4 regions of the Glutamicibacter sp. TV12E genome follow, and region 1 is predicted to be linked to each of the others. Evidence: riboswitches for the same ligand, from Rfam matches in the RefSeq annotation. Region 1 holds a riboswitch; each other region holds the start of a gene.
The links. A riboswitch is a leader RNA that binds a small molecule or an ion and turns the genes downstream of it on or off. The one in region 1 is predicted to bind S-adenosylmethionine.

Region 1 (5,657 bases):
GACGGTCAGGCGTCCGGCCAGGTGGCGGTCCTGGTGGATCACCTCAATGCCCAGCGCTTCGGCATCGGCCGGGCGCCGTATCTGCACCTCTTGGCCAGCAAGCTCGATCCGCCCCGAATCCAGGGTGTACAACCCGGTGAGGATTTTGATCAAGGTTGATTTTCCGGCACCGTTTTCACCTACCAGGCCGAGCACTTCCCCGGCCCGCAGCTGCAGGTGGACATCGTCCAGCACGGTGACGGCGCCAAAGGATTTGCCGATCCCGACCATGCTCAGCAGTAGGCTAGATTCCGTTGTCATTGCGCACCTGATTCACGTTGTCCTTATCCACAAAAATCGGCTCGGCGTAGCTGGTGCTCGGAACCTGGTCGGCTTGCCCGTTGAGGAGCAGCGCAATATTCGTGGCAGAGGTGGCAGCAATCTGCTTGGTGGGCTGGGCGACGGTGAACTGGTAGGAGCTCTGCGGATTCGCGATCAAATCCAGTGCCCCGGGTTCCGCATCGACTCCGTAGAGCTTGATGTCATTATCGGTGGGATCGATGGCCTGCGCGGCGCCGATCAGCGGCATATCCCAGCAGGACCAGATCGCATCCACTTCGCCTTCGGGCAGCCTGCGCAGCTGATCCTGGATCTGGTTCTTGGCATCTTCGATGGTGCCTTCGTACTTGTCCTGCAGTTCCGGGGTGATCTTCTCGATGTTCGGGTAGTCTTCGAGCACCAGGTTCAGGCTGTTGTAGCGGATCCGGCAGGGTGTCACGCCCGGGAAGCCGTTGAAGACCAGGATCTTGCCCTTGCCGTGCAGGTCCTCGGCCATGGTGCGAGCCAGGGTGGTGCCGACGTTCCAGTTATCGCTGGTGACGTTGTTCTTCGAGTATTCGCTCTGGAAGTCGATGGTGAACAGCGGAATTCCTGCAGCATCCACCTTGGCCAGGGCCGGGGTGAGCGTCTGGGCGTCGCCCAGGATCACCACGATGGCATCGGGCGACTGGGTTATCAGATTTTCCACGTCCGAAACGTGCTTCTCGTCCTTGGCTTCGGCCTGGGTGGCAATGACCTCTCCGCCGAGCTCCTTGATGCGTTCTTGGATTTGCTGATACACCACGCGCGAGTAGTCGTGCAGGATGTCCTTTGCCGCGATGCCCACTTTTTTGCCCTCGAGCGAAGGAACATCGTCGAGCTTCTGCTGGGTTTGCGGGTTGCTGCTTGGCGCCACGGCCGGCGCTGCTTCGGGGCGTGGTTCCTTCAGCGAGCAACCGGAGAGCAGCGTTGCTGCCGCTAGTGCGGCAGCAACAAATTTCAGGGTGTTCGGGCGAGTGCGAGTCATGCCGTCCCTCTCTTGGACATATCGAACCGAGGGATCCCGGGCAGAAGTTCACGCTTCTTGCCCCGGGAGTTCCATCGAACCTGGCGTTAGCACTATCTGCAGGAGGCAGACTTGCTGCGGCGTCGTGGAGCCAGGTCTCTCAGCCGCTCTGGATGGGGTGTTATCCGAGTCAAGCATTGATCCCTGGAGCTTGCCGTCAACGCGTCACTGGAGGGAACACTGCGTCAGATCTCGTCACAAATCCCGGGCTGGCAAGGTTTCGAAGCGGCGGGCAGGCGCTAAATCAGCGTCATATTTCCGCATATTACGTCGAATAAGGATATTCACCTGGCGAACGGAAGCCAGTTCATGGCCTGCCCGGGCGCCAACGGCAGCGTGGCATCGCCCATCCCGGAATCACGACGCGTCAATGGGAATGCCGAGGATCCGCAGGATATGCAATGATCGGAACATTGCGCTCCGAGACAACGGCTTGTTTTGACGTAAATCGGCGATCCTTGAGGAACTTCAGCTAGAAAATCTGCATCTCATCACGTGCAATGCGCGCGTAAATGGCATGCTGCAGCCGCAGCGATTCATTGGCTTGGCGAATATCAGCGCCGGTGACCTGGCCAATCCGCTCCAGTCTCTGCACCAGCGTATTGCGGTGGATGTGCAATGCTTCGGAGGCCTGCGACATGGCGGATGCCGCGGCGACCACCAGCAGGGTTTTTGCTTGTTCTTGATTCAGCGCCCGGGCCGGTGCCGCAAGATAGGCCAGGCTCCGAGCCGGAGTCCGCGCAACGGCCACCGCGATGTCCTGATTCCAGATTTCCCGGTGTGCTCGTTGCGGAAGCAGCGCGGGACGCGCCACCAGGGTGCGCATCATTTCGGCCTGCGCCAAAAGCGCACCGGCATCGAATGCATCCGCTCCGCCAAGATAACGATCGCTGGATTCCGGATCCTGGCCTGGTGCATCATCGGCGCTCGTCCGCAGCCGCCAGTGCGCGCCGAACAGGTTGACCCATGAAGTGCGCGCGCCTTCGACAGCAGGCAATCCCAATAAGGGGTCTTGGCCATCGCGCGGCAGCCACAGTTCAAGTTGCACTGGCCCGCGCAGTCCGTGCGCCCCCAGGTCCCGGTCGATAACTTCCGCGGCAACCCGCCCGGCTAGCAAGGCCGAAATAAGGTCCCTCGCCTCGGCCGCCCGGCGAGCGCTGCGCGAGTGCTCCCGCTCCTGGGCGAACAGCAGCTGGACGGTGAGCGCAATCAGATTCGCCAGGGGCTCGACCTCGTGGGGCGCGCCGGTCACGCCGACAACTGCGCACAACCGCTCGTTCAGCGCCAAAGGAAGGTTCACTCCCGGCTGGGTTCCCGCCGTTTCATCGGCCTGGGTGACCCTGATGATCTCGTTGCGCCGGATGGCTTCGACGCTTCCTTCGTGCAGCGTGCCCACGCGCGAAGCATCGCTGGAGGCGATGATGATTCCATGGGCGTTCATGATGTTCACATGGCGATTAATTGTCGGTGCAATGGTATCGACGACCTTTTGCGCCAATGCGCCGGACAGTCGAGGTTGCTCCTTTTCGCTCATGGAATCATCCTAGCTTCCCCGCCCTGCTTCGGGCAGGGAAGGCCCGGGGCTCCTTCACCTTGCCGCCCGGTGATGCTAGGCTCACCCCAGTCAAGCATCGCGTTGAAAGGTCCATCATGAGTTCGGCGATCAGCTACTTCACCGGAGGTTTCCTCGTCAGCCTGCTGGTAGTGCTCAACATGACATGGAATCAGCGCTTGCCCGGGCTGCTGGGCCCTGGACTGATTGCGCTGAGCCTGGCCGGGTTGGCCGCTTGCCGGTTTTATGCCGCCCGGAACCAGCCCCGCCAGCGAGATCCACGGAAAGCCTAGGAAGCGTCGCGCTCCTGCAGCACTGCCGTGGCGGTGCTCGTGCTGTCAGGCGCGAAAGCATAGAGCTTGCCATCGGCGAGGTGGACCCAGAATCGGCCGCAGAGCTCAGTGGTCTTGTCTTCAGCGCCTTGCGGCCACCACTGCGCTTCAAGGGTCCTGGTCAAGGAGATCTCCTTGGCATCGAAATCCTTGGTGCGCGGATCCGAAGCATAGGCCTTCTTCAGTTCCGCTTCGGATGGGTGTCCAGCAGATTTAATCGGCAGGCATTTTTCGGCGGGCAAATCCCCGGTGAAGTCCATGGCAAAAATTCTTTCCATCCCGGTATTGCGCTGCACGAGCTCCACGTTGGTGCCGCCGGCAGGGACCCAAGCGGGCAGCAATCCGCTCGAAACGCCTTCTTCAGAGGTCTTGGCAGACTTTTCGGTGGACTCATCGTATTTATCAACCATCAGATCCGAAACGGAACATCCGCTGAGCAGCAGGGCCATGGGCGCAGCCAGCAAGGCGCTGGCTGCATACTTTTTCTTCATCATGATTCAATCGTAGAAACCGGCCGCCGCTAGGCGCATCGTCTTCCTGGCGGAAAACCGGATGCGCCTTTTCATCCCCTCGGTGGAGCCGGCGGCAGGTAGGTCCTGGCCACGCTGAACGCCGTGCGCTCAACCAATGCGAGGGTATCGGCGGACAATTGAGCCAGGCTCGCCGGCCCGGGTGCGATGGAATAGGCCGCCAGTATCCCGGCCTGGTCCAGCTGCTCGTCGCCCAGGTCCACGGACCCCGCCACCACGATCACCTCAGCATGCTCCCCGGCCGCTTCCAGCACCCCGCACACCACCTTGCCGTTCAGCGACTGGCTATCGAGCCGCCCCTCGCCGGTGATGACCAGGTCCGCGGCACCCAGGATCCGGTGCGCATCGAGCACCTCGGCTACCAGTTGCCATCCGGGGATCAGCTCCACCGGGAAGTACGAGGCCAGGCACACTGCCAGGCCTCCGGCTGCTCCCATGCCCGGCTGCTCGCGCAGCTTCCGGCCGGTATCCGCTTCAAGAACGTCGGCCAAGCGGCCCAGGCCGCGGTCCAGCAGCTGCACGTCCTGCTCGGAAGCCCCCTTCTGCGGGCCGAAGATCGCTGCCGCGCCCTGGGCGCCGAGCAGCGGGTTGGTGACATCGCAGGCGATTTGCCATTGCACCGCGGCGGCCCGCGGATCCAGTTCGGACATGTCGATCTTCGCCAGCTTCGACAGTGCGCCGCCGCCTGCTGGCAGCTGCTGCCCGTGCTCGTCAAGGAACTTGGCGCCCAGTGCGCCCAGCAGGCCGGTGCCGCCGTCGGTGGTGGCGGACCCGCCCAGGCACAGGATGATCTGCTGCACCCCGAGATCCAAGGCGCGCGACACCAGCGGGCCCAGACCCCGGGTCGTGGCCTGAAGCGGCTTGCGCGGCACGTCGCTGACCTGCGGCAGACCGGCAGCTTCGGCGGCTTCCACGACGGCGATCTTCTTGTCCGCGGACAGCCCGAGCCGGGAAGCGACCGCGCGGCCCAGGGCGTCGGTGGTGTCCACCGTGATCGCTTCGGTGCCCCAGGCATCGATCAGCGCCTCCAGTGTTCCTTCGCCGCCGTCGGCAAAGGGCACCGCGGTGATCTCGATCTGGCGCTGGCGGCTCGCGGCCCCCTTGGAGAATCCTTGTGCGAGCGCGGTGGCCACTTCGCTGGCCCGGGCGCTTCCCTTGAAGGAGTCGGGAACAATTGCCACCTGCAGCACGCCATTGGCTGCGGGGACTGGTTTCTGCTGAGGAGTCATGTTCCCAGCTTAGGCAGCTTGCCTGCCTGGAACTATGGGCCCATGACTGTATTTGCCGCACCAGCACCGGGCTGGCTATGTGCATTGCGCCCAATCATCGGCAATGCGTAGCTGAGCCAAAGGGACGACACAGAAAGCGCCGCTACTGTTGAAAACACCTCCTTGAAGGTGCGAGTGATGATCGTGAGAATTCCCGCTGGATATTGCCCAGCGGGAATTCTTCTTTAACCCGGCTCCGCACGCAGGTGCGAGCGGATCCATGGGCAGCATGCAGTGCACGCTTATTTCATCCACAGGCGCCGCCCCTAGGCTGGTAAGTACCTCATTGAAGGTGCGAGTGATGACGAAAAATTGGCCCTGCCGGTCTTGCGGCAGGGCCAATTTTTTGCCCTCTGGCGCCGGCGGAATCACGGCCGGCGAACACCTGCAGACAACGCGCAGTCCCTGCTAATTGGACGCACAGCCAGCGGCCCTAGAGTGGAAATCACCTCATGAAGGTGCGAGTGATGATCGAGAAGCCCCAGCCCCCGGAGCAATCCGGGCCGGCTGGGGCTTCGAATTTAACCGCCGCCAGCGCCCGGTGCGATACCGTAGATAGGTCCCCGCTCCAACTTGTCCCGGGGCACTTTTTTGAATGGAGTCCCGGTGAGC
Region 2 (5,657 bases), 510 kb from region 1:
ACTGGCCACCAGAATGCACGATCACGTTGTATTCCTCGGCGCCGGTGGCGCGGCTCGTGCAGCTTTGGTTGCGCTCAAAGAACACATCGGCACCGTCACCATCGCGGACCGTGATCCAGAAGCAACCAATCAGCTGCTCTCGCTGGCCACCCGCATGGGGGTCAGGGGCAAGGGCGTGGATTGGTCCCGGGCAGCGCAGGCCACAGCGCAAGCTTCCCTCGTCATTAATGCCACGCCTATCGGCAAGCATGCCGAAGACGGGGCTGCTTGGGGCACCGCGCAGCTGGCTCCTGGTACCCATATCTATGATTTCGTGTACAGCGCGCACACGACCGGAACCATCAAGGCCGCCATCGAACAAGGCCTGGAATATTGCGACGGTTGGGAGCATTTGCTGCTTCAAGCTGAAGCCATGGTCCCGCTGCTTGGCTTGCCTGAACAGAGCAAGACCCAACTCCAGCAATCGCTTCAGCGCATCCGCGCATCCGCGACAATAACTGAGCGAAAAGCCTAGAAGAGGGTGCTCGGCGGGCCACCGAAGCGGGGATTCTCCAGCGTCAAAAGTTCCGTCTTTGCTTCAAGTCCACCGAGATAGCCGCCCAGCGAACCATCGGTGCGCAGCACCCGGTGGCAGGGCAAGACAATGGGAATCGGATTGGTCGCGCAGGCCGATCCTACGGCGCGCACGGCTTTGGGATTGCCAATGCGTTCCGCCATCTGTGAGTAGCTCCACGTCTGCCCGTAGCCGATCATGCCCAGTTCCAGCTGCACTCGGCGACGGAAGTCCGTGGAAAGCTTCAGGTCCAGAGGCACATCGAAGTTGCGCCGAGTCCCCGCAAAGTACTCATCAAGTTGCCGGGCCACAGCGTCCAGGCGCGCGGGGTCCTTGAGGATGCGCGGGCTGAGCTTCTGGGCGAGCACCTGGAGAATCTTCTCATGGTCCTCTGTTTCAAAAGCTACCCGCACCAGGCCGGCTGGGGTGCTGGCCAGCAGCAAAGACCCTACCGGGCTATCAACTACGCGGTAGGAAATATCGACAAGATCTACGGCCTGCGCCTTGGCCCGCAGCTCGATCCCGAGTTGTTCCAAAATTTGGGCCTCTTCTCCGGTTGCTGAAGAGTTGGTCGGTGCATTAGTCATGATTTCTCCTGCCACAATGTGTCGTCGTCGAGCAATCGGCGAAGATTCTTGAGCCCGTCGCTGCCTGCTCTCCGCGCGGCGGCTTCAGTGCCGGACACCATTTGGGCAATCTGGGCATAGTTCAGTCCGCCCAGATATCTGTAGCCGACCACCAGCCGCTGCTTCTCGGGGAGCCTTCCTACTTCCTGCCAGAGCTGGAGATTCTCCAGTTGCAGTGCTGGTTGCGGCTCGCCATCAATCTGGTCCCACTGTTGATGGTCGAGAAGGAACTCCGGCTTGTTCTTGCGCAGCTCATCGATGGCCTTGTTCCTTGCAATGCGGACCAGCCAGGCCAGTACATTGGCGTCCTCGGCAAGCTGCGGATAGGCCTTGAGCGCGGAGAGGAAAGTCTCGGACCAGGCGTCCTGGGCGCGATGCTCATCTAGCAGGGCGCGGCAAACGCGAAGGACGTTCAGCCCGTAATCCTGGACTATCCGCTCAAACGGCACTTGCATGGCTCTCCTGAAGGTCGGCACCTTTACGGGCATTCACCATGTAAACGTATCGCGGAGCAAAAATGTGAGGTGCCGATTGGAAAAATCTTGAGCGCCTAGCAGCTCACCGGGTCCAGTCCCTCAGCCAGCTGGCGCAGGCGCTGGATATCAATCTCGATGGCTTCGCCATTGTCTACGCCGCGGGGCAGCTTGGTTCCGGCCAGGGCATCACGAATGGCGCGCATGGTGGCTCCATGGCTGACCACTGCCACCTTCCTGCCCGCATGCTCATTCGACAGGTCGATCAACGCAGGAATCGCCCTGCGCAAAATCTCGTCAATTGGCTCCAACTGGTCTTGGACCAAGGCTGATTCCTCGTCGCTCACCTGGGCCATGATCCGGCCTTCGAGCGGTCCGAAACCGCGTTCAATCAATTCCGGGACGGGACGGCCGGTCTCGATGTCCAGCTCCTGGGCAATCAGCGCGGCCGTTTCCTGCGCTCGGCCCAGCGGGGATGCCAGCACCAGGGAGAACCCCTGGCCTTGAAGGTCGCGCCCTACACCGCGAGCTTGTTCGCGTCCGGTGTCGTTCAGCGGAATGTCGGTGCGCCCCTGAAGGCGGCCGGCCAGATTCCAATCGGTCAGCCCGTGTCTGATCAATACCAGCGCAGTATCCATGGCTCAAGCGTACCGCCGTGCGCGGTGATCGAAGAATCTCCGGCATTACGTCCGATACGCAACGTTAAGACTCATAGTTAGGTCATGAACGGTCATGTTGCGAAGATTGTTACACCATCCCGAGCGGCTGAGAGATCTGGTTCGTTGACGCCGCAGCAACCTGCCACATCCGGTGGTTACGGTGCTACCGCCAGAAACGATGCAGCCGCTTATCTTGTTTAACCACAACAAGTTGCGACATTGATTCCGGGATTCCTGCCTCGATCGCACCACCGCCCGCCGGTGAAGCGCGAAAACCCCATCGACAAGGAGTCGTAAGCCAACATGGCAGATCACAAGTTTGGATTCCGCACCCGCGCATTGCACGCCGGTGGCACCCCCGATGCAGAGCACGGCGCCCGTGCAGTGCCCATCTATCAGAGCACCTCATTTGTCTTCAAGGACGCCGACGACGCGGCCAACCTCTTCGCGCTGCAGAAATACGGCAATATCTATTCGCGCATCGGCAACCCGACCGTAGCGGCTTTCGAAGAGCGCATGGCCTCCCTGGAAGGCGGCATCGGCGCTGTAGCCACCGGCTCCGGCATGGCCGCCGAGTTCGTCACCTTCGCGGCCCTGGCCCAGGCCGGCGACCACATTGTGGCCTCCTCGAAGCTCTACGGAGGAACCATTACCCAGCTTGATGTTTCACTGCGCCGCTTCGGCATCAACACCACCTTCATCGATTCCAACGACCCCGCCGACTTCGAAGCTGCCATCCAGGAAAACACCAAGGCCGTGTACACCGAAGTGGTAGCCAACCCCTCGGGTGACATCGCGGACTTGAACGGCCTGGCCGAGGTGGCCCACCGCCACCTGATTCCCCTGGTCGTCGACTCCACGCTCACTCCCCCGTATATCCTGCGTCCCATCGAGCACGGGGCGGATATCGTCATCCACTCGGCAACCAAGTTCATCGGCGGCCACGGCACCACCCTCGGCGGCGTAGTGGTCGAGTCCGGGAAGTTCGACTGGGGCAACGGCAAGTTCCCCGCGATGACTGAACCGGTGGCCAGCTACGGCAACGTTTCCTGGTGGGCCAACTTCGGCGAATACGGCTTCCTCACCAAGCTGCGCAGCGAGCAGCTGCGCGACTTCGGTCCAGCCCTGCCGGCCCAGTCGGCGTTCCAGCTCTTGCAGGGCCTGGAAACCCTGCCCCAGCGCATGGACAACCATCTGGCCAATGCCAAGCAGGTCGCTGCCTGGCTGGAGGCAGATCCACGGGTCACCTACGTGAACTACGCCGGCCTGGAATCCCACCCGCAGCATGCCCATGCCAAGGAACTTCTGCCCATGGGCGTCGGTTCAGTGTTCAGCTTTGGCGTGAAGGGCGGGCGCGAAGCCGGCTCCAAGTTCATCGAAGCCCTGCAGCTGGCCAGCCACTTGGCCAATATCGGCGATGCCCGCACCCTGGTGCTGCACCCTGCTTCCACCACCCACCAGCAGCTCAGCGCAGGCCAGTTGATCGCCGCTGGCGTACCCGAAGATCTGATCCGGCTGTCGGTAGGCCTGGAAGATGTCGAAGACATCCTCTGGGATCTGGACCAGGCGTTGGCCGCCTCCCAGGAAACGGCCTCTGGCTCCGCCAATGAATTTGCGGAACCCGCCTATGATGGCGCGGCGTGCGCCATTCCTGCAGCACCGAAGGGAGCCAACTAATGAGCACCACCGACCGCACCTGGGAAGGCCCGGGAGCCGCGCAACGGCTGAACATCCTGCGCGAAACCAAGTCCATCGCCATCGTGGGAGCCTCCAACAAGCCATCGCGGGCCAGCTACTTCGTAGCGACCTACCTGCTGTCCTCATCCAAGTACAAGGTGTACTTCATCAACCCGGTGCTCGATGAGATCCTGGGCCAGCCGGTGTACAAATCCCTCGCTGATCTGCCGGAGACACCGGATCTCGTGGAGGTCTTCCGCAAGCACGATGACCTGCCATCCGTGTTGGATGAGGCCTTGGCCGTGGGGGCGAAGACCCTCTGGCTGCAGCTGGGATCCTGGCATGAGGACGTGGCCCGCCGTGCCGAGGCTGCGGGCATGAATGTCGTGATGGACCGCTGCGTGAAGATCGAGCACGCCCGCTTCCACGGCGGCCTGCGCCTGGCCGGGTTCAACACCGGGGTGATTTCCTCAAAGCGCCAGGTGCTCGCCTAGGCGATCCCAGGCAGCTGATTCAAGTGGCGGACAACCTTTATGGTTGCCCGCTACTTGCGGTTTGCAAGGGGATTCAGCGAATTGCTCCCCATGCCGTCGGGCACGCACATCAAGTTGGGCGTTGATATGCCGTGCACCCCTTAACTGCCACTATTGAACGTCCGGGGACAGCCAAGGCAAACTATTTAAAGCTGATTTTCTCGGCGTACAGACCGTCTACTTGGCACAATGCCAACCAATCCCACGCCAATATGCCACTTAACCCAAAATTCCAACACTATTAGCTTGACGTTCCCACGCAATCGGGCATAAAGTCATGGAAACACAGATTCATGTGGTGCAGGTCATGAGGGATTGCGGAGGCACAAAATGTTCGCCGAAGAACGACACCGGCTGATCGTCGAGCAGCTTGAGACGGACGGAAAAGTTTCCGTCGCACAACTGTCCGAACGCTTCGAGATCACCCGGGAAACGGTCCGCCGCGACCTGGCCCAACTCGAATCGGAAAACTTCTTGCGCCGCGTCCACGGCGGAGCGGTCACCACCACCGAGGCAAGCACCCGCGAGGAAAGCCACCTGGTGCGCACCGCCATCCACTCCGATGCCAAGTCCCGGATCGCCCAGCGCGCCTTGAGCCTGCTGCCGGTCTCGGACGCCTCGGTCATCATCGACGCCGGCACCACCACCGAGTTCCTCGCCGAACGCATGCTGCGCACCAACGCCAGCGCCGGCTTGGTCATCATCACCCACGCCCTGCCCATTGCCTCCGTACTGGTCCAGAGCCAGGATGCCACCCTGGAACTCATCGGCGGACGCGTCCGCGGCCTGACCGGAGCCACCTCCGGGGCGCAAACCGTCGAGGAATACTCGCGGCACCGCGCAGACATCGCCTTCATCGGCACCAACGGGCTGCACGCAGGCTTTGGCTTGAGCACCCCGGATCCGCTGGAAGCCGCCGTGAAGCGCGCACTCGTCAACAGCGCACGCCGCGTGGTGCTGCTGGCCGACAGCTCCAAGTTCGACCAGGAAACCCTGGTCTGCTTTGCCCGCCTGGAATCCATTGACACCCTGGTGACCGACCAGCAGCCCGGCGAGGAACTCGCCGCTGCCCTGGAAGCCGCTGATGTAGAGGTTGTGATCGCGTGATTGTCACCCTGACCGTCAACCCGGCCTTG
Region 3 (5,657 bases), 520 kb from region 1:
GGATGGGGCTCCGGACATCAACTTCGACCTGATCCTGTTCGATCTGCTTAATGAGCTTCCGCTCTCCGGCTGGATTGCCACGGTGCTGATGATCGTCACGGTCTTGCTGATCGCGATCTTCTTTGTCACCGGCGCCGACTCGGCTTCCATCGTGATGGGCGCCTTGAGCGAGCGCGGGGCCGAGGAGCCGACCAAGAAGTCCGTGGTCTTCTGGGGTGTTGCCACCGGTGCTGTTGCCGCAGTCATGCTGTTGGCGGGTGGCGATCATCCGGCCGAGGCGCTCAACGGCCTGAAGAACATCACGATTGTCTCGGCCTTGCCGTTCGTGATCGTGATGCTGCTGTTGTGCGTCGCACTGTGGAAGGACCTGAGCCGCGATCCGCTGATCCTGCGCGGCAAGGTGGCCCGCACAGTGCTTGAGCAATCGGTGACCCAAGGCGTCGACCGGCACGAGGGCAGCCAGTTCAGCCTGATGACCACCGAGATTCCAATCATCCAGCCGGCCGGGAAGCCGGAAGATGGTGCGGTGGATTCAGCCCAAGTGATAGTTACCGAGGCTGTTGTGGAACCGTCCACGGATTCTTCCGAATCCAAGGATTCCTAGCATCAAATAGTTGAAGCCACGTCCCGCGGGACGTGGCTTCACCTATCTAGAGCGAATTCTCCTTCAGTTGCGCTTTAGCGGCGTGCCCGGCAGATCGCGTTGATTTCGGGAATGCACGGTTCATTCTGCAGGCTGGTGGTATCACCCAGCGTGGTTCCTTCAAATAGCTGAGTGAGCAAGCGGCGCATGATCTTGCCTGAACGGGTTTTGGGAACATCCGGTACCAGCAGCACATCACGCGGCTTGGCAATCGGGCCAATCTGGGTGGCTACCGTGGAACGAAGCTCGGCTATGAATTGTACTTGGCGCGCGGCGAGCTGCTCGTCAGGGTTTTCGCTAATCAGGGACTTGTCCAGGGGCACCACGAAGGCGGTGGCCGCATGCCCGGTCGTCGCATCCGGGGTGGGGCAGACTCCGGCCTCGACGACTCCCGCGTTGGTGACCAGCGCTGACTCGATTTCTATGGTCGATAACCGGTGCCCGGAAATATTGATCACGTCATCGGTGCGGCCCAGGATGAAAATATCCCCGTCCTCGTCAAAACGTGCGCCATCGCCGGCGAGGAACCAGCCTTGCTGGATGTACTTCTCCCAGTAGCTGGTGTAGTAGCGTTCCGGGTTGCCCCACACCGTGCGCGCCATCGACGGGCCGGTACGGGTGATGACGATGTTGCCCTGGGTATTTGGCTCAACCCGCTGTCCCGCAGCGTCAACGATGTCCACCGCAACACCCGGCAGTGCGCGGGCGGCGCAACCTGGCTTGAAGTATTCATCGGTAGGCAGCGGGGAGAGGACCGTTGCCCCTGACTCGGACTGCCACCAGGTATCCACCATCGGAATGCCTGCCGGGGTGTCGCGGCCAATCTGTTCGCGCAGCCACCGCCAGGCCTCCGGGTTAACTGCCTCGCCAACGGTGCCGCCGACGTTGATGGAGGACAGGTCGTAGGATTTCGGAATACCCTCGGGGAACCAACCCATCAACGAGCGGACCAAGGTAGGGGCGGTGTAGTAGCTGGTGACCTTGTAGCGTTCGATGACTTCGAAGTGGCGTCCGGGATGCGGCGCGTTGGGCACGCCTTCATAGATCACCTGGGTGACACCATTGGATAGCGGTCCATAGATCTCATAGGTGTGGGCCGTGACCCATGCCAGGTCCGCGGTGCACCAGTGCACGTCTTTCTCGCGCTGGGACGCATCCGGGTTGGCGAAGAGCATGTTGTAGCTGGCGGCAGCCTGGGTCAGGTAGCCACCGGTGGTGTGCACCAGGCCCTTGGGCTGTCCGGTGGTTCCGGAGGTGTACATGATGAACAGCGGAGTTTCGGAGTCGAAGAACTGCGCCTTATGTTCGATGGGCTGGATGTCGACAACGTCGTGCCACCAGACATCGCGGCCTTCGGTCCACGGGATCTCATCGCCGGTGCGCCGGATGACCAGCACCTTCTCTATTTCATTCTCGCCGGAGACGGCTTCATCGGCATTGTCCTTGACCGGAACCGAAGTGCCTCGGCGGAATTGGCCATCGGTGGTCACCAGCACCTTGGCCTTCGTGTCTTCCACGCGGAACTTCAATGCTTCGGCGGAGAAGCCGCCGAAGACCAGCGAGTGGATGGCTCCGATGCGGGCGCAGGCCAGCGTAATGACGACGGTTTCGATGAGGACCGGCAGGTAGATGACCACGCGGTCGCCCTTGACTACGCCCATGGATTCCAAGGCGTGGGCGGCCTGGCTGATGCGTTCTTGCAGGTTCTTGTAGGTGACGGCCACCCGGTCGCCGGGTTCGCCTTCGAAATACAGTGCGACCTTGTCTCCGCGGCCGGCGGCCACATGCCGGTCGGCGCAGTTCACAGCAGCATTGAGCTTGCCGCCCAGGTACCAGGAGATCTGCGGTCCGCGCTTGGCTTCCGGGTCAGCTGGGAGGATCTGGCTGGTGGTATGCCAACTGGTGTCCCAATCAAGGAGGCGTGCCGCTTCGTCCCAGAATGCCTGGCGTGCTTCCTCCGAGGCAAATGCAGAGGTTGGTGCCGATTCGATGGTCATTACAGAGTATTCCTTGGTGTTTCTATTCGGGGGCTGATTTGGTACTTGATAGTTGGCGCCATCGGGCCCGGGGCTTTTATGGCGCGGCGCTCGGCGATAGCGAGCAGGGCATCGGCAAGTTGACCGAAGAAGGCCAGCTGTCGCTTGTGCCCTGGAGGTTCTTGGCCGAGGCGAATTGCCGGTCTTTGCCCATTGCCCGTTGTGGCTGCGAGCCTGAAAGCGCGGAACGGCGCTGTGCCGTGGTGGCAAATTTGCGCCAGAAATTGACGGGGCCGACATCCAGCACCATGGATGCGGGGGGCCGGGTCTTGCACTCGAGGCTGCGCAAAGCACAGTGCCATGATCATCTCCATCGGTCCTGGCGGTAGCACCGGCCTTTGGGATGTGTCCTCCATAGGTGGTTGCTGCGGCGTCACTGAGCCAGATCTCTCGGCCGCCCGGGATGGTTACACGTCTATTACAGGGTTTCGAAGGAATTGAATGCAAATCTTGCGTAACATGAAAAATCTTCGATAACTGCACCACATGCGCGGGATATTTCGTAATTTATTTCATTGAATGCCCGTTTGATCGATAATGGGCGAATATGGGCAATTCATCTTCGGCATGATGCACCATTAGCTGTTCAACCTGCCGGTCATCCCGGAGCCTCCCAAGGTCGAAATGTGACTTCGCGGCTTGGAAGCACCGGTTTGTTACGGCTACAAATGAATGACAACCCATCCAGAGCGGCTGAGAGATCTGGCTCGACGACGCCGCAGCAACCACCCGAAGAGCGGGACGGTGCTACCGCCAGGACCGATGGAAAGAATTGAGGACTTCTAATGTCATTTGGCGAGTCGCCGAACACCAGCGGTTTGGACTTCAACCAGCTCAGCGATCCTTCGCAGGCGAGCGCCATGGGGCTAGACGACTTCGAGGAGCAGCTTCCCACCCGGCAACTGCTCAAGGTCACTCCCGGCCCCGGCGCAGATGAGCAATACGACCGGCTGGCTGAAATCTTCCGCCCGGTCTTCGCGCAAATCGCCAGCACCGCCAAGGACCGCGATCGCAACCGCGTCCTGCCCTTTGAACAGGTGGGCCTGCTCAACCGTGAACGCTTCGGCGCACTGCGCATCCCCGTGGCCCAGGGCGGGTACGGCGCGCGCCTGGTTGACGTATTCCGCTTGCTCATCGAGCTTTCTGAAGCCGACTCGCATGTCGGCCAGCTGTGGCGCGCGCATATCGCCTTCGTGGAAAACGTGCTGCTCCTTGAGGATCAAGAGCTGCGCAGCAAGTGGATCGGGCGCATCGCAGCCGGCCAGATCGTCGGCAATGCCTATACTGAACGCGGCGGCAACGCCCTGGGCTCCTTGAACACCAAGGCCAGCCAAGTCGATGGCCGCTGGCTGGTGGACGGTGAAAAGTACTACTGCACAGGCACCATTTTTGCCGACTGGACCACTGTGGCCGTGGCGCATCCCGAACTGTCCGGGCGGCAGATCGCGGTGGTTTCCACGCAGCACAGCGGCGTCAAGATCCTCGATGACTGGGATGGCTTCGGCCAGGGACTCACCGGCACCGGCACCACGGAATTCCACCAGGTTCCGGTGGACTCGTTCATGCCGCAGCAGAGCAACGACTCCGAAGCGGCGATCTTCCAGCTGGTGCTCATGGCCGTGCAAGCAGGTATCGCCCGGGCGGCCTTGAATGACCTGCGCCTATCGGTGCAGAATCGCACCCGCATCTTCACCACAGGCACCGGTGTTCCGGTCCACCGCGAGCCGCAGGTCCTGCAACTGGTCGGCGAAGTCTCCGCGGAGTCCTTCGCCGCGGACTCGGTGGTGATCGGTGCCGTCCTTGAAGTCGAGGCAGCCCTGGTAGACCCGGGATTGAATGACGAAGAACGCTATGCGGTTTGCGAGCTGGCCGCCAACCGGGCGCAAACCATCGTCCAGCCGCTGGTCATCGGTGCCACCAGCAAGCTCTTCGACGGGCTGGGCGCCTCTTCGACCAGCGTCATCTGCAACCTGGATCGCCACTGGCGCAATGCCCGGACCATCGCCACCCACAACCCGGCCATTTACAAGGCACGCATTGTGGGGGACTACGAGATCAATGCGGTCCAGCCGCAACGCCTCTCGGTCACTGGCGAGGACAGCAACCATAGAGCCTATGGCGCCTGAACGCCGACTAATTAACTTCACTACCCAACCATGGCAAGGGGAACATCAATGAGCCAGCAGCGCGAAATTCTCTTCAATGCATTCGACATGAACTGCGTCGTGCACCAGTCGCCGGGCCTGTGGCGCCACCCGGATGACAAGGCCTCGACCTACAACACCATCGGCTACTGGACCCACCTGGCCAAGGTATTGGAAAAGGGCAAGTTCGACGGCCTGTTCATCGCCGATGTGCTGGGCACCTACGATGTTTTCAACGGCACCAATGAGTCCCCGCTGCGCTCCGGCGCCCAGGCACCGGTCAATGACCCGATGATGCTGGTCTCCGCCATGGCCGCGGTCACCGAGAACCTCGGTTTCGGCGTCACCGCGGGCACCGCCTACGAGCACCCTTATGCTTTCGCCCGCCGCCTGGCCACCCTGGACCACTTGACCAACGGCCGAGTCGGCTGGAATGTGGTGACCGGCTACCTGCCATCAGCTGCCCGGAACATGGGGCAGGAGGACCAGATGGAGCACGACGAGCGCTACAACCACGCCGACGAGTACCTCGAGGTCGTCTACAAGCTGCTCGAAGGCTCGTGGGAAGACGACGCCGTGCAGAACAACAAGGAAACCGGGATCTACACGGATCCGTCCAAGGTGCACAGCATCGATCACGAAGGCAAGTATTTCAAGGTGCCTGGCATTGCCATCACCGAGCCATCCACCCAGCGCACTCCGGTGATTTATCAGGCCGGCGCTTCTTCGCGCGGGATCAAGTTCGCCTCGGAAAACGCTGAAGCGGTATTTGTCACCAGCCCGACCCGGGAAATCCTCAAGGCCACCGTCACCAAGATCCGCGATGCCGCCGAG
Region 4 (5,657 bases), 1.2 Mb from region 1:
GAACCTCACCCATAGCGTCTACCGGGCCGGGCAGCTGGTTAGCTGAGGAACTGGTGGCCTTCGACTTGTTCACGCCGGTTCGCCGAAAATCTGGCAGTCAAATAGGCATTCGTGATAAACAAGAACCATGGCTAATACTGCTTTTAAGGGAACTCCCGTACAGACCATTGGTGAACTGCCAGCCGTAGGCTCGCAGGCACCATCATTCACCGTCACCGACACCGGCCTTGCAGATGTCACCAGCGAGTCGCTGGCTGGCCGCCGCGTAGTCCTGAATATTTTCCCATCGGTAGATACCGGCGTATGCGCTGCCAGCGTTCGCCGCTTCAACGAACTGGCTGCCGGCCTGGAGAACACCACCGTTGTGTGCGTATCCGCTGACCTGCCATTCGCGCTGGGCCGCTTCTGCGGTGCTGAGGACATCGAGAACGTCACCGCCGCTTCGGTCTTCCGTTCGGACTTCGGTTCGGACTACGGCGTCACCCAGATCGACGGCCCACTGGCTGGCCTGCTGGCCCGTTCGGTGATCGTCCTGGATGAGACCGGAAAGGTGACCTACACCCAGGTCGTTCCGGAAATCACCACCGAGCCAGACTACGATGCAGCTATCGCAGCCCTGAGCTAATCGCTTTTTGCATCACTGGTGATGCTTGCCAAGGCCCATCCGAGCATTGAGCTTGGATGGGCCTTTGCCGTCCCCGGGGAGGGGTGCCAACGATCGGGCATCAGTTCCCGGCAGCCTGCGCGGCGTTCAAGATCCGCGGCCCGATCTTGCGCATGAGCTTGTCGATTCTGGGATTGTCGGTGCGCGACAGGGTATCGGAGAGCCGCTCTAGGCTCATCAGCCCAAGCCAGATCTTTGCCCGATGGGCTTCATCAGGGCTCGGCGCAATCAAATCCACCATCTCCAACCCGTGCCACAGGCTCAGGTACGCGGTGTTCAGCGCCGGATCCCAGGCGGCGGCCAGATCCCAGTCCAGGATGCCGATCAGCTCTTCATCCACCCAGTGCATATTGTGTCCGGCCAGATCTCCGTGGACCAGCCCCGGGGGCACCTGGGCCAGCGAATCAAGCTGGGCCCAAAGGGTTGCGGCTGCGCCACGCAGCTGATCGGGCAAGGCATCAAAACACTGCCGTTGGCGCTCTTCGATCCACGGGCCGCGGAAGGCAAATGGCGAAGCCAGATGCTCGCGCAGCGGTTCGAGATCGACCTGCGCCAGGTCGCGAACCAGCTTGCCCAAGATTTTGGGGTCGCCGTAGTGCGGTTCATGGGCGCTGCCCGGGATGAAGGACATGGCTACCGAGCTCAGCCCATCCACCATCAAGATCTGCGAGGTCGCCACCGGGACCTGGTAGTCCAGCTGATCGGCCACAAGCCCAAGCAGCTTGATGGAGCGCGGCATCTGCTCGGTGGCTTCTTCGGTGCGGGCCATGCGGATCACCGACTGCCCGTTGGCGATCACCACCTTGTGGAACTGCCCGCCCTCGTTGACTCCGGCATTTTCCCAGGACAGCTCTGGACATAGCTGGCGGGCAATGGACAGTTCTTCCATGGTGGCAGGACGGGACACTGATGCTCCTTTAATTCGCTGTCTTCAGGCTACCAAAGCTCGCACACAGCCTGATCAGCCTATGATCGAGAACGTGAATGCCAAGATCCTGAAATTCGAGGTCGCTCTGGTGCTCGCCCTGTCCTTGGGGCAAAGCGCGGCCTATTCGATCCTGAGTTTTGCCGACAAGGCCACCAGGGCCCCGCTGCGCGAACAGACGACTTCGCTGAACAACACGTTGAGCACCCGCGAATTTTTCGACTTCTCCTATCAGCTGCTGGACATTGTCTTTGCGCTGGTTCCGGTGGTGCTGGCCCTGTATCTGATGAAGCGCAGCCTAGGCGCCGGCGCGAGGGAGATCGGCTTTGACCTGCGCGCGCCGGGCAAGGATGCCCTGTTCGGCGCCGGGCTGTTTTTGGCCATGGGGCTTGGCACCCTGGGCGTCTACGCCGCAGGCCGGGCGCTGGGCATCACCACAGCGATTTCCGCGGCCAACCTGGGGGACTACTGGTGGAGCCTGCCGGTGCTGCTGCTCTCCGCGGTGCGCCATGCGGTGCTAGAAGAAGTGCTGATGCTCGGCTTCCTGTTCAGCTATGCCAGGAAATTGCAGCTGGGGTTGTGGACCACCATCATTGCCTCGGCGGTGATCCGCGGCAGCTACCACCTGTACCAGGGCGCGGGGCCGATGATCGGTAATATGCTCATGGGAGTGGTCTTCGGCTGGGCCTACCACAAGTATGGGCGGGTGATGCCGCTGGTGATCGCGCACTTCCTGCTCGACGCCATCGGCTTTGTCGGATATGCCCTGATCGGGCCGGCGATCGGGATCGGAAGCTAGCGCGGCTAGACTGCAGGAATGAAGATTTCTCAGCTGGCTGCGCAGCAGATTCCCCAAGCCGTTGCGCTCTGGGAGGCCACCGGGCTGACCCGGCCGTGGAACGACCCCTGCGCCGACGCCCGGCGCGCCCTGGAAACCCCGGCTTCAACAGTGCTGGCCATGATCGAGGATGAAGAAGTCATCGCCACCGTGATGGTTGGCCATGATGGGCACCGCGGCTGGCTCTATTATCTGGCCGTGGACCCGCGGCGGCAGGGCACCGGACTGGGCGCCAAGATGGTCCAGGCCGCGAGCGAGTGGCTCGCCCAGCGCGGCGTGCCCAAGGTGCAGCTGATGGTGCGCAATGAAAATACCGCGGTGCGCGGCTTTTATGAGCGGCTGGGATTTGAAGACCAGCACGTCGTGGTCCTGGGCCGGCGACTGGATGCAGGCGCATAAAAAGAGGCAGACGGGGACGCCATTGTCCCCGCCTGCCAGCAGCTTGCTGCGAACCGGCTACAACACTACCGGTCCGTTCTGCGTTTCAAAGGTCACCGACAAGATGCCCGGGGTGCCATTGGGCGCCTGGTAGTCCATGGTCACCGCGCCGAGGTGCACGTTCTGGGGCTGGCCCAGCCATTCCAGGACCCGATCGCGCGACCCGGCGATCGAGATCCCGCTGATCTCCCCGGTCGGCTCCAGGGCCTTGGAAGGATGCAGGTCCTTGGCTTCCTCGTCCCACGAGATCAGGTAGGGGCACTGCGGGTCGGCGATCAGGCCCTTGATGCCGATCTGCTGCCAGGTCAGCTCGCGGCCATCGGGGAATTTGCGGTTGCCCGGAACCGACTTGCGACCCAGGCGGTCTTCGGCGCTGGATAGATCGTCCACCGAAACGCACCAGCCCATCCAGCCGCCGCCGAGTTCCGAACGGGCCCGCACCGCCTGGCCGAAGGGGGCCTTGTCGCTGGCCGGGTGATTCAGCACCTCGACCACTTCGAGGTACTGGCCATGCTTGAGCGGGAAGATGACATTGCGTGTCCCGAACCTGGGATGCACGCCTCCCTTGACGAATTCCAGGCCGAGCGACTCGGAGATTCTTTGCGCGGTTGGCAGCAGCCCATCCGGGCCACAGGCATAACTAACGTGATCTAGCCTCATCATGTGCCCATCATGACAACATGTGACCGCAGTCTCTACTTAGGAGACCCTAAGGTTTTTGGCGGAATCGAATTCCATGCGGCAAAAGCGCCATGGATGTGAAATATGACCGATTGCGACCATTTTGAGGTGCCCGCATTGCAAAAATATTCGGTTTTCGGGCACACTGGAAACAGGTCATGAGTCCCAGTAACAAGCCCCGGCTTACTGGGCGGCAACCCTCCAACCGCGGTGGGGTGCCCCGGGTGAAGACCTGGCCCCCAGATGCACAAGGCAGCTGGGGACAAGCGCGGGTAACCCTGGAAGGCTTCTTGGCGAGGTCTTTCCTCTCGGTGTCTTCTCAGTGGTCTACCCCCAAAGTCGCATGAACTATTTTGGAGGAAACCATGAGCAGCAATTGGTCATTTGAAACCCGTCAGATCCACTCCGGGCAGACCCCGGATCCCGCCACCGGCGCGCGGGCCTTGCCGATCTTCCAGACCACTTCCTTTGTCTTCCCGACCGCGCAGAGCGCTGCCGCGCGCTTCGCGCTGCAGGAACTGGAACCGATCTACACCCGCATCGGCAACCCGACCACCGACGCGGTGGAAACCCGGATCGCCGATCTGGAGGGCGGCGTGGGTGCCCTGCTGCTCTCCTCGGGCCAGGCCGCCACCACCTTCGCGATCCTGAACCTGGCCGAAGCCGGCGACCACCTGGTGGCCAGCCCCAGCCTCTATGGCGGAACCCAGAACCTGCTCAAGCACACGCTCAAGCGCCTGGGCATCGAGGTCACCTTCGTGGCCGACCCGGATAACCTGCAGGACTGGCGCGACGCGGTCCGCCCGAACACCAAGGCCTTCTTCGGCGAAACCATTTCCAACCCGCGCCAGGACGTGCTGGACATCGAGGAAGTCGCCAAGATCGCCCACGAAAATGGCGTGCCGCTGCTGGTGGACAACACCCTGGCCACCCCGTACCTGATCCGCCCGATCGAATTCGGCGCCGACATCGTCATCCACTCGGCCACCAAGTTCCTGGGCGGGCACGGCAATGCGATCGCCGGGGTGATCGTGGACTCGGGCAACTTCGACTTCGCCCAGGACCCGCAGCGCTTCCCGGGCTTCAACACCCCGGACGAGTCCTACAACGGCCTGGTGTTCGCCCGCGATCTGGGCGTGAACGGCATTCTCGGCGCCAATCTGGCCTACATCCTCAAGGCGCGCGTGCAGCTGCTGCGCGACCTGGGCGCCTCGGTCTCCCCATTCAATGCCTTCCTGATCGCCCAGGGGCTGGAAACCCTGTCCCTGCGCATCCAGCGCCATGGCGAAAATGCGCGCGAGGCCGCCAGCTGGCTCGAAGCCCGCGCCGAGGTGCAGAAGGTCGCCTATGCCGGCCTGGCCTCCTCGCCATGGTTCGAGCGCGCCAAGAAGTACAGCGATCACGGCGCCGGCTCGATCATCGCCTTCGAACTGGCAGGCGGCGCGGCGGCCGGCCAGGCGTTTGTGGACGCGCTTGAGCTGCACTCCCACGTGGCCAACATCGGCGATGTCCGCTCGCTGGCCATCCACCCGGCCTCCACCACCCATGCGCAGCTTTCCGAAGCCGACCAGATCGCTGCCGGAGTGAGCCCGGGACTGGTCCGCATCAGCGTGGGCCTGGAAAATATCAAGGACATCCTGGCCGACTTGGAACTGGGCTTCAACGCTGTTGCCGCCTTGGGCGACTTGGCCGGGTCGAACAAGGAATTGCAGGAAACCCTCTAGGCATGGCATCCATTGCAACCACCGAAGCACCACAGCTCGCCGAGGGCCGGGACGGCATGATGCGCCGCAGGGCCGTCGGCGGGCACCACTTCGAATTCGGCGGCTACCTGCCACAGGTAGAGCTGGCCTACGAAAGCTGGGGAACCCTCGACGCCGACGGCTCCAACGCCGTGCTGGTGATGCATGCGCTGACCGGCGACGCCCACGTCGCCCAGGGCGATTCGCGCAGCGCCGGCTGGTGGGACGGGTTTGTCGGCCCCGGGGCCACCATCGATACCAGCAAGTACTTCGTTCTCGCCGTGAACATGATCGGCGGCTGCAATGGTTCCACCGGCCCGTCGTCGCCCGACGAGCATGGCGTGCCCTATGGATCGCGCTTCCCCTTTG

Region 2: it holds a riboswitch for S-adenosylmethionine, as region 1 does, so the genes downstream of both, ACT7DV_RS04135 (O-acetylhomoserine aminocarboxypropyltransferase/cysteine synthase family protein) here and ACT7DV_RS06630 (substrate-binding domain-containing protein) in region 1, are expected to answer to the same signal.
Region 3: it holds a riboswitch for S-adenosylmethionine, as region 1 does, so the genes downstream of both, ACT7DV_RS04085 (hypothetical protein) here and ACT7DV_RS06630 (substrate-binding domain-containing protein) in region 1, are expected to answer to the same signal.
Region 4: it holds a riboswitch for S-adenosylmethionine, as region 1 does, so the genes downstream of both, ACT7DV_RS01195 (bifunctional o-acetylhomoserine/o-acetylserine sulfhydrylase) here and ACT7DV_RS06630 (substrate-binding domain-containing protein) in region 1, are expected to answer to the same signal.

What each region holds. Positions count from the first base shown of each region.
Region 1 covers NZ_JBQVVF010000001.1:1,413,965-1,419,621, reverse strand. The annotation lists gene ACT7DV_RS06635 (sugar ABC transporter ATP-binding protein) at 1-300, opposite strand, end outside; gene ACT7DV_RS06630 (substrate-binding domain-containing protein) at 284-1,324, opposite strand; SAM riboswitch class I at 1,393-1,483, opposite strand; gene ACT7DV_RS06625 (sugar diacid recognition domain-containing protein) at 1,836-2,897, opposite strand; gene ACT7DV_RS06620 (hypothetical protein) at 3,014-3,208, shown strand; gene ACT7DV_RS06615 (hypothetical protein) at 3,205-3,741, opposite strand; gene ACT7DV_RS06610 (glycerate kinase) at 3,810-5,006, opposite strand.
Region 2 covers NZ_JBQVVF010000001.1:907,668-913,324, forward strand. The annotation lists gene ACT7DV_RS04115 (shikimate dehydrogenase family protein) at 1-514, shown strand, start outside; gene ACT7DV_RS04120 (methylated-DNA--[protein]-cysteine S-methyltransferase) at 511-1,140, opposite strand; gene ACT7DV_RS04125 (RNA polymerase sigma factor) at 1,137-1,634, opposite strand; gene ACT7DV_RS04130 (histidine phosphatase family protein) at 1,730-2,290, opposite strand; SAM riboswitch class I at 2,402-2,496, shown strand; gene ACT7DV_RS04135 (O-acetylhomoserine aminocarboxypropyltransferase/cysteine synthase family protein) at 2,615-3,988, shown strand; gene ACT7DV_RS04140 (CoA-binding protein) at 3,988-4,482, shown strand; gene ACT7DV_RS04145 (DeoR/GlpR family DNA-binding transcription regulator) at 4,852-5,628, shown strand; gene ACT7DV_RS04150 (1-phosphofructokinase family hexose kinase) at 5,625-5,657, shown strand, end outside.
Region 3 covers NZ_JBQVVF010000001.1:895,438-901,094, reverse strand. The annotation lists gene ACT7DV_RS04095 (BCCT family transporter) at 1-604, shown strand, start outside; partial or broken gene acs (acetate--CoA ligase) at 679-2,664, opposite strand; gene ACT7DV_RS04085 (hypothetical protein) at 2,717-2,968, opposite strand; SAM riboswitch class I at 2,987-3,089, opposite strand; SAM riboswitch class I at 3,357-3,448, shown strand; gene ACT7DV_RS04080 (acyl-CoA dehydrogenase family protein) at 3,465-4,805, shown strand; gene ACT7DV_RS04075 (LLM class flavin-dependent oxidoreductase) at 4,854-5,657, shown strand, end outside.
Region 4 covers NZ_JBQVVF010000001.1:255,042-260,698, reverse strand. The annotation lists gene hutI (imidazolonepropionase) at 1-46, shown strand, start outside; gene tpx (thiol peroxidase) at 128-625, shown strand; gene ACT7DV_RS01215 (phosphotransferase family protein) at 726-1,571, opposite strand; gene ACT7DV_RS01210 (CPBP family intramembrane glutamic endopeptidase) at 1,633-2,388, shown strand; gene ACT7DV_RS01205 (GNAT family acetyltransferase) at 2,407-2,826, shown strand; gene ACT7DV_RS01200 (VOC family protein) at 2,884-3,528, opposite strand; SAM riboswitch class IV at 3,701-3,821, shown strand; gene ACT7DV_RS01195 (bifunctional o-acetylhomoserine/o-acetylserine sulfhydrylase) at 3,912-5,270, shown strand; gene metX (homoserine O-acetyltransferase MetX) at 5,273-5,657, shown strand, end outside.